Regions from separate parts of the Paenibacillus sp. OK060 genome, predicted to be linked through region 1. Evidence: riboswitches for the same ligand, from Rfam matches in the RefSeq annotation. Region 1 holds a riboswitch; the other holds the start of a gene.
The links. Region 1 has a riboswitch for thiamine pyrophosphate ahead of BLS14_RS09155 (thiamine phosphate synthase). Riboswitches for the same ligand answer to the same signal wherever they lie in the genome.
Positions count from the first base shown of each region.

Region 2: another riboswitch for thiamine pyrophosphate. It lies ahead of BLS14_RS15265 (ABC transporter ATP-binding protein); the one in region 1 lies ahead of BLS14_RS09155 (thiamine phosphate synthase).

Region 1 is NZ_FNFR01000002.1:648,207-654,339, forward strand. It holds gene BLS14_RS09135 (MoeB/ThiF family adenylyltransferase) at 134-1,183, opposite strand; gene BLS14_RS09140 (thiazole synthase) at 1,180-1,947, opposite strand; gene thiS (sulfur carrier protein ThiS) at 1,951-2,154, opposite strand; gene thiO (glycine oxidase ThiO) at 2,151-3,380, opposite strand; gene BLS14_RS09155 (thiamine phosphate synthase) at 3,385-4,002, opposite strand; TPP riboswitch at 4,294-4,403, opposite strand; gene BLS14_RS09160 (ABC-F family ATP-binding cassette domain-containing protein) at 4,537-6,087, opposite strand.
Region 2 is NZ_FNFR01000004.1:5,831-11,963, reverse strand. It holds gene BLS14_RS15280 (ABC transporter permease subunit) at 1-567, shown strand, start outside; gene BLS14_RS15275 (ATP-binding cassette domain-containing protein) at 591-1,367, shown strand; gene hisC (histidinol-phosphate transaminase) at 1,386-2,513, shown strand; TPP riboswitch at 2,621-2,723, shown strand; gene BLS14_RS15265 (ABC transporter ATP-binding protein) at 2,873-3,667, shown strand; gene BLS14_RS15260 (ABC transporter permease) at 3,654-4,466, shown strand; gene BLS14_RS15255 (ABC transporter substrate-binding protein) at 4,516-5,583, shown strand; gene thiM (hydroxyethylthiazole kinase) at 5,841-6,133, shown strand, end outside.

The DNA.
Region 1 (6,133 bases):
ATTTAAACTACACTTGGTCTCGACATCCTTGTGACCACTGTGCATCGCAGCATTGTTGTATGTTTATCATGCCGTAAAATGAAAAAGTCCATTCCCGGAAGGAACGGACGCGGAACATTCATTTGATTTTTCTCTAACCAAAGTACCGGTGAACCAGCGTACGCGCCTCTGCCGTGTCTTTTGTTCCATGAACAAGGACACGACCATCCTGAAAAATGACCATCCTGTGCGCTCCTGTTGTAAAAGAAACCAAAAATGGATTAACCTCCACTTTGCCTTCATCCAACTTGCCGAGACGATCAGCCGTATGTTGTAAATCCAGATTCATCCGCCGTGAAGGGCGAATCTGTACCGTATCCCTACCACATAATACGTCTGTTTTTTCCAGGTTTGAGGCAGAGAGGTACGGATAGTTAGCCTTTACTCCGCAGGAAGGACAATCTTCTTTTCGGGCACCGTCGACGTTAATGGATATGTATTCATTTCTCCACACATCGAATGATAACAACTTGCGTCTCAGTGCACCTGAATTACCACTGAGAAGCTTCATCGCTTCGGCAGTCTGATTAGCCGTAACCATCTGCACCGCCTGAGGGATTATGCCTGACGTATCACAGGTATCCCCACCTAACGGAACCTCACCCAACAAGCAGTTTAAACAAGGCGTTTCTCCAGGCAGAAACGTGTAGGTAATTCCATAACTGCCCACACATCCGCCATAAATCCACGGAATACGATACTTCTGAGACATATCATTTATTAATAGCCGGGTATCAAAATTATCTGTTGCATCCATGATCAAGTCTGCGTTCTGAACCAGTTCTTCCAGTTCATCTACTCTGACGTCCATCACTTTGCCTACAACCTCAACGTTAGAATTAATGTCAGATAGGCGCTTCTTCGCTGCCATCGCTTTGGGCATTCGCTGAATGGCGTCTTGCTCAATATATAATTGCTGTCGTTGTAGGTTGCTCCACTCCACATAGTCACGATCTGCAATAGTAATATGGCCAATTCCTGAACGTACCAATGTTTCCGCAATACCCGTACCAAGCGCGCCCGCTCCAACAATTAATACTTTGCTGTTATTCAATCTATGCTGACCTTCCTTACCGATAGGTGCATACCGTTCCTGTCTGGAATAGCGGTCTCCCTGTTCAGAAGATCGTGTCTGATTAGTCATGTATGAACCATTCCTTCCGCCGGACTACTCGCTGCTGCATAGCGCTTAACGGGAATCATGCCTGCCTCATAAGCCAGTCTGCCTGCTTCAACCCCCATTCGCATTGCCTTCGCCATCTTCACCGGATCTCCGGATCCGGAGACAGCCGTATTCAACAATACACCGTCAGCTCCCAGCTCCATCGCATGAGCAGCATCTTTAGGTGCTCGAAGTCCTGCATCCACAATAACAGGAACGACGGCTTGTTCAATAATAATCTCCAGATTATAGGGATTAATAATTCCTCTCCCTGCCCCTATGGGTGAAGCCCCAGGCATAACAGCATGTACGCCGAGTAGTTGCAATCGCTTGGCCAGAATAACATCGTCTGAGATATAAGGCAGTACCGTAAAGCCCTTTTCAAGCAAGATCTCGCAAGCTTTATAGGTTTCAATTGGGTCAGGAAGTAATGTGATTCCATCGCCGATAACTTCTACTTTTATCATATCACAAAGTCCTGAAGCCCGAGCTAGTTCAGCGATTCGCACAGCTTCCTCTGCTGTTGCAGCACCCGCTGTATTGGGAAGCAGGGTATACCTTTTCAAGTCCAGTGTGTCCAGAAAGTGCTGTTTGTTCCGATCTTCCAGATTCAAACGCCGAACCGCGAACGTTAATACATCCGTACCTGAAGCCTCAACCGCCTGACTCTGCACTTCCAAGTCCGAAAATTTGCCTGTACCCAGCAGCAATCTAGATTCAAACGTATAATTTCCAATCCTCAGCATAATTCAACCGCCTCCCACAAAATGTACAATTTCAATTCGGTCTCCGTCTCTTAACGCCGTCGTTTCATGATATTCCCGCGTTAAAATTTGACGATTCAATTCAACCACGACGGTTTTTACTTGCAAATTAAATGAATGGAGCAATTTGTCTACACGATTTAAGCTATCTTCAATTTGCATGGTTTGTCCGTTGACAATGATGTTCACTGCAACATCTCCTTTATGTTCAAACGTTCTGGACAAAGGTCCTGAATCCCCAGTTCTTCCGAAGTTTTGCCACAAATCAAGTCAGCCATGAGGCTGCCTGTAATCGCACTAAGCAATATGCCGTTACGATAATGTCCAAAAGCAGCGAATAAACCCGGTACACTATCACAAGCCCCCACATAGGGCAATCCATCTGGAGTCGAAGGACGGACACCAGCCCACGCTCGGATAAAATGTGCTTCCTTCATGCCAGGTACCCAGTTTGTTGCAGCTGCAAGCAGCTTCTGAATGCCTTGTACCGAAACTTTCATGTCTGTTCTTCCAGGAAGGCTTGTTGCACCGATCCATACTTCTCCATTGGCTTTGGGAACAATATATATATCCTCTGCATACACCGTTTTGTCTGGCCTGTACCCGGCATGGTGGGGAGAAAACTGCACGGCTGCAATCTCCCCCTTTACTGGTAAAACAGGCGATTTCAGACCCACATGTCTCATCAATTCTTCACCATGTAACCCTGTAGCAATAATGACATTTCTCGATGTCATCGTTCCTATTGAAGTCTCGATCCCTTGCACTCCATTCACATCAGTATGCAAACGGACATCCTGTACACCTTCCATCACCCTTGCACCCATGGCTTGAGCAGATCTGACATAAGCCTGCGTTAAGTTGACAGGAAGAACCTCGCTCTCGGAAGGTCTGTAATATGCTCCATACGTATCCCTGTTTAACCATGATGCTTCCTGCTGGACAGCGACACGATCCCACCAAATATGTTCTGTAGATAAGGTAGACGATCGATTATTTTTGTAACTGTTGACTTCACTGTATGAACGAAAAGGAGTAATAAAGCCATGCTGTTGCAGCCCCATTTCCACTCCGCTAAGCGAACTTATCCGTTCCTTCTGCTCATGAAGCAAAGCTCTGCTCTGCCTTGCAAGCTTTGCCATTACAGCATGAGTGAATTCCTCACTATCAGCAGCAAGCATGCCTGCGGCTGCACAGGAAGTTCCCCCAGCGAGCCGCGCCCGCTCAACCAGAAGAACGTCATGGCCTCGAGTAGCGAGTTCACATGCGATGGCACAACCGATAACTCCTCCACCTACAATAATGGTTTCTGCATGAAGCTTGCCTCGAACTTCCGCTCCAACTTTACTTCCCGAAACTATTCCTGGATGATAGCCTGAACGATTCCTGCTTCGACTTCTTGCTTCCTCTCTCAAGATCTCATCTCCTTGGTTCGGCGTACTTGTCTGAATCCGTGATCGCCTGTCGCAATGAAGCGGCAGCTAGTTCCGGCTTATCGGTCGTCCAAATCGTAGAAATCACAGCGGCTCCTCTAGCACCAGCAGTTCGAATGGCAGCAATATTTTCAGGTCTTATCCCGCCAATCGCGATCACGGGAATCGAAACATTAGAGCATACCTCAGCCAACGCACTTAGCCCTCTGGGTTCGCAATTCGGTTTACTATTTGAAGCATAGACATGCCCATAAAAGAGATAATCCGCTCCCTGTTTTTCTGCAACTTTTGCTTCTTCCAGAGAATGAACCGATATGCCTACGCGCAGCCGATCGACTGTCCTCAACTCATCCTTATCATAGCTGTGAATAACTGCTTGACCCCAATGCACACCACCAATTGAAGCATGTTGATCCAGCTGATCTGAGCCATTCATAATGATTCGGTCAGATGGAACACCTTGTGTTTTTAGACCTTGCGCCCAATACATCTGTTCTTCAAGGGTCAGCTTTTTTTCCCGAATGTGGATATAATCGACCCACCGCCATATACCCTTAGCAATATTCAGAAAAGAGCCCAAGTCTCCTGTACCTGGTGAAACCACATGCAGTTCGAATGATCTTGTTATTACATGTTCGTGGAAGATTACCGTCCTATTCGCCCTCCTCTTGCATGATTTAAGCTGATATACAACAACAAAAAAGCCACTCCCGTAGGGGAGTGGCCACGAATTTAAAATTCATGGATCAACTGAATGACTGTCGCATGCAATTACACTATACATAACGCATAACAACTATAGAAACCATCCATAGTCGCAACGCTGTATACATAGAACTGCATGATTCATCTTGCAGGCCATATCGCAAAGTCAACGATAAAGCTCTTTGTCATTAGCTGAAACGCGCCACTTCCCTACGCTGGTATGATCCAGATCAGGTACAAAGGGTCCGGAATCGCATTCTTCCATCTCAGCCGCATCGTGCGGCCCCCCTAGTGTTCATATGAAGCTGTAGCCTATGTTACCATAGACACCTTTTTTTGTCACCGTACATTTCCATGAATTACGTTGTTCACCATTGCTGAAATCATGTAGTTAACGAAGTTGCTGTTTCTGGTGCGAAGAATTTCGTAGAAACTATTGTTTGTCGGACCAAGCTTCAACATCCCACGTTTTGGTTACCCAACCTTCATAAAATTCAGGTTCATGGGATACGAGCAGCACGGTACCCTTGAATTCCTGCAGGGCACGTTTCAGCTCTGCTTTTGCGGTTACATCCAAATGGTTTGTGGGCTCATCGAACAAAATCCAGTTACTTTCACGCATCAGAAGCTTACATAAACGAACCTTGGCTTGTTCACCACCACTAAGTGCGTTAAGCGGGCGGGTGATATGCTCATTTTTTAATCCACAACGTGCGAGATGGCCCCGGACTTCATTCTGTGTCAGATGAGAAAACTCATTCCACACATCTTCGATCGGGGTAATATTACCTGCACGTACTTCCTGTTCGAAATAAGCTGTTTCCAGATAGTCCCCCAAGAAAGTCTTACCGCTAATTGGTGGGATTTTCCCCAAGATCGTCTTGAGCAGTGTGGATTTACCTACACCGTTACATCCAACAATGGCAATTTTCTCGCCACGCTCAATCGTCATCGTCATTTTAGGCAATAATGCATATGAATATCCGATTTCAAAATCAATACCCTCAAAGACGGTTTTACTACTCGCCCGGGCATCCTTGAATTTGAATGTGGGTTTGGCCGCTTCGTCTGGACGATCAATCCGTTCAATCTTGCCGAGCTGCTTCTCACGGCTCTTGGCACGACCGGAAGTGGAAGCGCGGGCTTTGTTCCGCTGAATGAAATCTTCCTGCTTCTTGATAAACTCCTGCTGTTTCTCATAAGCATCAATATGTTGCGCCTTATTCATGTCGGCCATTTCAAGGAATTTGTTATAGTTCGCTGCATAACGCGTCAACTTGGCAAATTCCAGATGATAAATAACGTTAACGACCTCATTCATAAACTCTGTATCATGCGAAATCAGAATAAACGCATACGGGTAATCCTTCAGGTAACGCGTCAGCCATTCAATGTGTTCCACATCGAGATAGTTCGTCGGCTCATCCAACAAAAGAGCTGTGGGTTTCTCCAGTAAAAGCTTGGCAAGCAATACCTTCGTACGCTGACCACCACTAAGCGCGGCCACATCACGATCTAGACCGATGGCGGACAATCCAAGTCCATTCGCCATCTCTTCCACTTTCACATCGATCAGATAAAAATCACCTTGCTCCAATTGCTCTTGAATGTCACCCATTTCTTCCAGCAACAATTCGAGCTTGTCCGGATCGGCGTCTGCCATCTGATCCGTAATAGACATCATTTCTTTTTCCAACTCAAGCAAGGGCAGGAACGCATCCTTAAGCACATCACGAATCGTTTTTCCAGGCGTGAGCTTGGTATGCTGATCCAGATATCCATAACGAACTTTGGGGGTCCATTCGACCTTCCCTTCGTCCTTTAACAATTTCCCGGTAAGAATGTTCATCAGTGTGGACTTACCCACACCATTTGCACCAACAAGACCTACACGCTCTCCGGCAAGTAAACGAAAAGATACATTTTTAAATAACGTGCGGTCTCCAAAATTGTGACTCACGTTCTCTACTGACAATAAACTCATAAGATGAGGTTGCTCCTATCTATTGGACATTACTATCGTTCCGAAA
Region 2 (6,133 bases), on a different contig from region 1:
GGATTCCTCATTGGTGGGGGTCTCGGTTTCCTGCTGGGTGTGCTGAACGGCATCTCCTCCCTTGCGGAAAAGATCGCCGACTCCTCGGTGCAAATGATCCGCAACATTCCGCATCTGTCCTTGATCCCCCTCGTTATTGTGTGGTTCGGGATCGGTGAAGAAGCAAAATTATTCCTCGTTTCCCTGGGTGTATTCTTTCCGGTATATCTGAATACGTTTCACGGCATACGATCAGTCGATCCCGGTCTGATTGAAATGGGCAAAGTATATGGCCTCAGCCGTTGGTCCCTTTATAAGGACATTATCCTGCCTGGTGCACTGCCTTCCATTCTGGTGGGCATTCGTTATGCACTTGGCATTATGTGGCTGACACTTATCGTAGCCGAGACGGTTGCGGCGGATGCGGGGATTGGATACATGGCGATGAACGCACGGGAATTCATGCAGATGGACGTAATCGTCTTAAGCATTCTGCTATATGCCCTGCTGGGCAAGCTGTCCGATACCATCGCTAAATGGCTGGAACGGCGCTGGCTGCGCTGGAACCCGGCCCTATCCCGCAAGTAAAGCAAAGGAGTGTGTATTGATCCATGAGCACAAGTCAGATCAGTCCTATTCTTCAAGTAGATGGGGTTCAGAAATCGTATGATCAGCGGACGATACTATCCGACATCAACGTCAATGTAAGACAAGGGGAATTTGTAGCCATCGTTGGACGAAGCGGCTGTGGCAAAAGTACTTTGCTGCGTCTGATCGCCGGGCTGGAACCCCCCTCTTCCGGGAGCATTATGCTGGGCAACAGAAAGCTTGGCAGTACAGCACCCGAGACACGGTTTCTGTTTCAGGAAGCAAGGCTGCTGCCTTGGAAATCCGTGCTCGACAATGTACGACTAGGTATCCCCGACAAGAACAAGGAAGATGCACGCCAGTCGCTTCGCAATGTAGGACTTGGAGAGCGTGAAGGTGATTGGCCGGGGGTATTATCTGGCGGACAAAAACAACGTGTCGCCTTGGCACGGGCACTCGCAAGTCATCCGCGTTTACTGCTGCTGGATGAACCGCTGGGTGCATTGGATGCATTGACACGAATTGAGATGCAGCAATTAATCGAACGCTTGTGGGTAGAAGAAGATCTGACTGTCATTCTGGTCACGCATGATGTCAGTGAGGCGGTTGCGCTGGCAGACAGAGTGCTGTTAATTGAGGATGGTCATATAACGATGGATACCCGAATTACGCTGGAGCGGCCACGCGTTCGGGACAGCGGGTTTGCTCATTTTGAAAACCTGATTCTGAATCGCTTGTTGACTCCGCCACAAGAGACACCACAGCAGATTGCCCAGAAACAGATATCATTCTCGATCTAATTCCACTGGAAAGAAGGCATGATTATGCAATCCCTCTCACCCGTTCCCTCTCCACCTGTTAAAGACCTTTTAACTCAAATTCCGGCTTATACGCCTGCCAAATCCATGGAACAGATCCGGCGGGAGTTGGGACTGGAAAGTGTAGATCGACTTGCAGCGAACGAGAATCCGTTCGGTTCTTCTCCCCTGGCAGCGGAAGCGGTCAGATCGCTGGGTTCCGATCTTTTGGCTCAATACCCCGACGGTTCCAGCCAACTGCTGCGTGACAAACTTGCGGACCGTCTGGGTGTGCGTACCTCCCAACTGGTATTTGGCAGTGGTTCATTCGAGCTCCTTACCCTTACCGCCCAAGCCTATCTTAATCCCGGCGAGGAATCACTCATTCCAGTGCCCTCCTTTAACTGGTATAAGGGCGCTACGCTGCTGGCAGGCGGGGTCATTCATGAAGTGCCTTTGGTCAACCATTCACTGGACCTGGAGCAATTCCGGCAACGGATCAATGCTTCTACCCGAATTATCTGGCTGTGCAATCCGAATAATCCAACCGGAACCATTTTCACGGCAGATGCCCTACTTGGTTTACTCGAACATGTTCCCTCCCATGTCGTGGTTGTCCTGGACGAAGCGTATTATGAATTCGCGGAAAGTGAAGATTATCCTGATACGGTTAAGCTGCTGGAGCAGTATAATAATCTGATTATTTTGCGGACCTTCTCCAAAATATATGGACTTGCCGGCCTGCGAATTGGATATGGCATCGGGAATGAAAGCATTATTGAAGGCATTAACCGGGTCAAGCTGCCCATCAGTCTGACAGCCACATCCCAAGCCGCTGCTTTGGCCAGCCTGGATGATCATGAATTTGTTTCTCACTGCCTGCACTACAATCGTCAAGGAAGGGAAACGTTAATGCAGTCCTTTGATCAGTGGAACTTACCCTACATCCCTTCCGAAACAAATTTCATCATGGTTGATCTGTTGCAGGATAGTGGCCCGATTACCCAAGAATTGTTGAACAGAGGCATCTCTGTCCGCGGCGGTGCCCAATTCAGTATGCCTACCTGGCTTCGGATTACGATTGGTACACCGGAGCAGATTGCCCGTCTGATCGGGGAGCTTGATTCACTGTTACATTCAAACGATTAGAATCCTAGTTACTTTCCTAACTCACATTACGCACACTTCTTTTAAGCCGCCCTCTTTACATTCCACTTGCATGTGATATATGCTGAACACACAACTGCATATCTTGAACATTGCACTAGGGGAGCCTTGCGGCTGAGACGAATCGAACGATTCGGACCCTTTGAACCTGATCTGGATCATACCAGCGGAGGGAAGTGGAGCGGCCTCTCAGTAAGCGGATTTTTTCATGTTGATGATGGAATTTAATGTGAATTGAACTTACAGACCCACTCATTTCTCCGGAAATGGGTGGGTCTTTTTCGCGTTCTGCGGGCAGATCAGAAGGTGTAATTAAAGATCCCGCGGTTTGAAGTTGAATTATGAATAACAAGGGGGGACGGAACGAGATGGATAACGATATAACCATTCACAACATGAGCTACGCTTTCCCGGGAAAAAGGGATTCCCCCGTGCTCTCCAATGTGTCGATGCGTGTAGCCAAAGGCGAATTCGTCTCGCTCATCGGTTCCAGCGGCTCCGGTAAAAGTACCCTTTTCAAGCTGCTGGCAGGCTTGCTTGAGCCAACACACGGAACCATTGAAATTCCTTGGGTTCAAGAAGGAAAGCGACTGGGGCAGGTGGCCTACATGCCGCAAAAGGACCTCCTATTATCCTGGAGAACCGTCATGGGGAATTGCATGCTTCCCTCTGAACTGGCTGCAGGTCGGCAGGATAAGATAAGGATTCGAGCAGATATCCTGGCTGGCCTCGACAGATTTGGCTTATCCGGCCACGCGCATGCTTACCCGGACGAGCTTTCAGGTGGCATGCGCCAGCGTGTCGCGCTGCTTCGTACTTTGCTGACAGGTGGCCAACTGATGCTGCTGGATGAACCATTCGGCGCACTCGATGCCCTGACCAAACGTGAGATGCATCGCTGGCTGCTGGAGCTCTGGGAAGGCCTGGGCAAAACCGTGTTGTTCATCACACATGACATTGAAGAAGCCCTGCTGCTCAGTGATCGAATTATCCTGTTAACTCCGGTGGGCCAAGGCCAACAGCTGCAGGATCTGACGGTACCTTTGCCACGTCCAAGACATTCGGACATGATCTACGAACCGGCTCTCGTTCAGATGAGACGACTACTGGAGGAACAATTGCATGCGAGACGGTAACTTGAGAGATAGCATGAAGCATAGCGTAAGAGGTTGGCTTGCCCGTTATGGTCTGTTTCTTTTGCTCATGATCTTGCTGCTTGCTCTCTGGGAGTGGATTGTGTGTATGGGATGGGTGCCTTCCTTCATCATTCCAGCCCCGACGGCGATTGTCCGTTCGCTGTATGAACATCACCACCTTCTGCTGGCTACACATCTGCCTGCTACCTTGATGGAGGTTGTCGTTGGTTTTGGCTTGTCCATTGGTGCCGGAATTGCACTTGCAACGGGTATGTATATGAATCGGTCGATTGAAAAAGCGTTATATCCCTTCATCGTGATCAGTCAGACGATCCCGCTGATTGCCCTGTCCCCCGTCTTTATCCTGTGGTTTGGCTACACGCTGTGGAGTAAAGTGGCGGTGGTGTTCCTGATCGCATTTTTCCCAATTGTGGTGAGCACCTACGATGGCCTGCGCAAGGGTGATCCGGAGCAGCGTGAACTGCTGCTGACGATGGGGGCCACCAAGTGGGATATTTTTCGCAAACTCCAGATTCCACTTGCCCTTCCCTCCTTCTTTTCGGGACTGAAAATGTCCGTGGTGTATTGTGTGGTCGGTGCAACGATCGGTGAATGGCTTGGTGGAAGCAAGGGGCTTGGCTACTTCAGCCGCAGAATGTCGAGCAATATGAACACGGATGCGATGTTCGCCGCCATTATGCTATTATCCCTGCTTGGTATCGCGCTGTTTGTACTCATTGCATGGATGGAGAGAAGATTTGGTACACCACGTCATGCAGGTAGAAGAAAAGCTGGATAACTTTCGGATTTCAAAACAAAAAAACAAAAGAAACGAGGAACTTTACGTTATGAATAAAAAGCATATCTATTCCCTGCTCCCCATTCTGCTCATGTCTCTTTTGCTAATCGTCAGCGGATGCGGTAAAACGGGCATCAATACGCCCTCCACAGGCTCAACTTCCAATGCAAACGATACAGACTCATCTGCGATAGAAACGCCATCGACATCCAAAGACAAGCTGTCCATCATGCTCGATTGGTACCCAAATGCAGTGCATTCCTTCATCTATGTTGCTCAGGAGAATGGTTACTTCGCGGATCAAGGTCTGGATGTCGATATCCAGATGCCTGCCGATACGAATGATGCACTCAAACTTGTTGCCGCCGGGAAAATCGATCTTGCACTAAGCTACCAGCCGCAAATTTTGCTCGCGCGTGGGGAGAACATTCCTGTACGTTCGATTGCAGCCGTCGTTCGCCATCCGCTCGTGCATCTGTTGACTGAAGCAGACGGTAAAGTGAAATCGCCAAAAGATCTTGAAGGGAGGACGGTCGGCTATTCCTCAATCCCTTTGTATGAAGCAATGGTGCGTACCATGATCAGCCAGGATGGCGGTAATCCCGACAAGATGAATTTGGTGGATGTGGGATTTGACCTGATCCCTTCCCTGGCTTCCGGGCAGGCAGATGCCATTATGGGTGGTTTTATTAACCATGAACAATTGATTCTGGAAAAGGAAGGCCATGCCATGAAAGCGATCAATCCCGTCGATTACGGCGTACCTGATTATTATGAACTGGTCCTCACTGCAAGTGATGCGGGCATTGAAGCGAAGAAAGATCAGCTTACCCGCTTCATCAAAGCGATGCAGGAAGGACAGAAATATGTAACAGAGCACCCCGAGGACGCGCTGAACATTCTGCTCGCACATGAGAACGAAACGTCTCCACTTGACCCGGAGATCGAAATCAAAAGTCTAAACATTTTACTGCCACTGATGAATGAAGAAGGTCAGCCGTTTGGCAGGCAGGACGCCTCTTCTTGGGAAAATGTACGTGCATGGTTGGTTCAAAGTGAACTGATTCCGGATTCCGTAAAGGCTGAGGATGCTTTTATCAACTTGCAGGGTGAGTAAGTAAAATCGATTACTGGACGAGATCAAGGGAAATTTGAAAGTTGTAAATTCATTATCAGATGTCGATAACATGAGTAGTTACGGAATTCAATAACTGTACGATTAGAATCTTTATCGAGGATAAGGACTCTTTAATTAAGCTTTCTATATGGACTTTCCAGCTATCCGAGAATAGCGTTTAGTTCCCATGATTTAATGGCCCACCCTGCCCTGACACTTTTATTGATTAATTTGCTTATTTATTAGGAGGAACTTATATGTCTTATCTGGAACGTGTTCGTACGCAAAATCCGCTTGTTCATAACATTACGAATATTGTCGTCGCTCCGTTTACGGCCAACGGTTTGCTCGCACTAGGTGCATCTCCCTTTATGGCTTATGCGCATGAAGAAGTTGCTGATGTTGCCAAGATGTCGGGAGCAGTTGTACTGAACATTGGCACACTGGACGAAAAGGTGGTTGAGGCGATCCGTTTGGCTGGTCGATCAGCTAATTCAAATAACGTACCTGTTGTGCTCGATCCGGTTGGAGCTGGCGCAACCGCCTATCG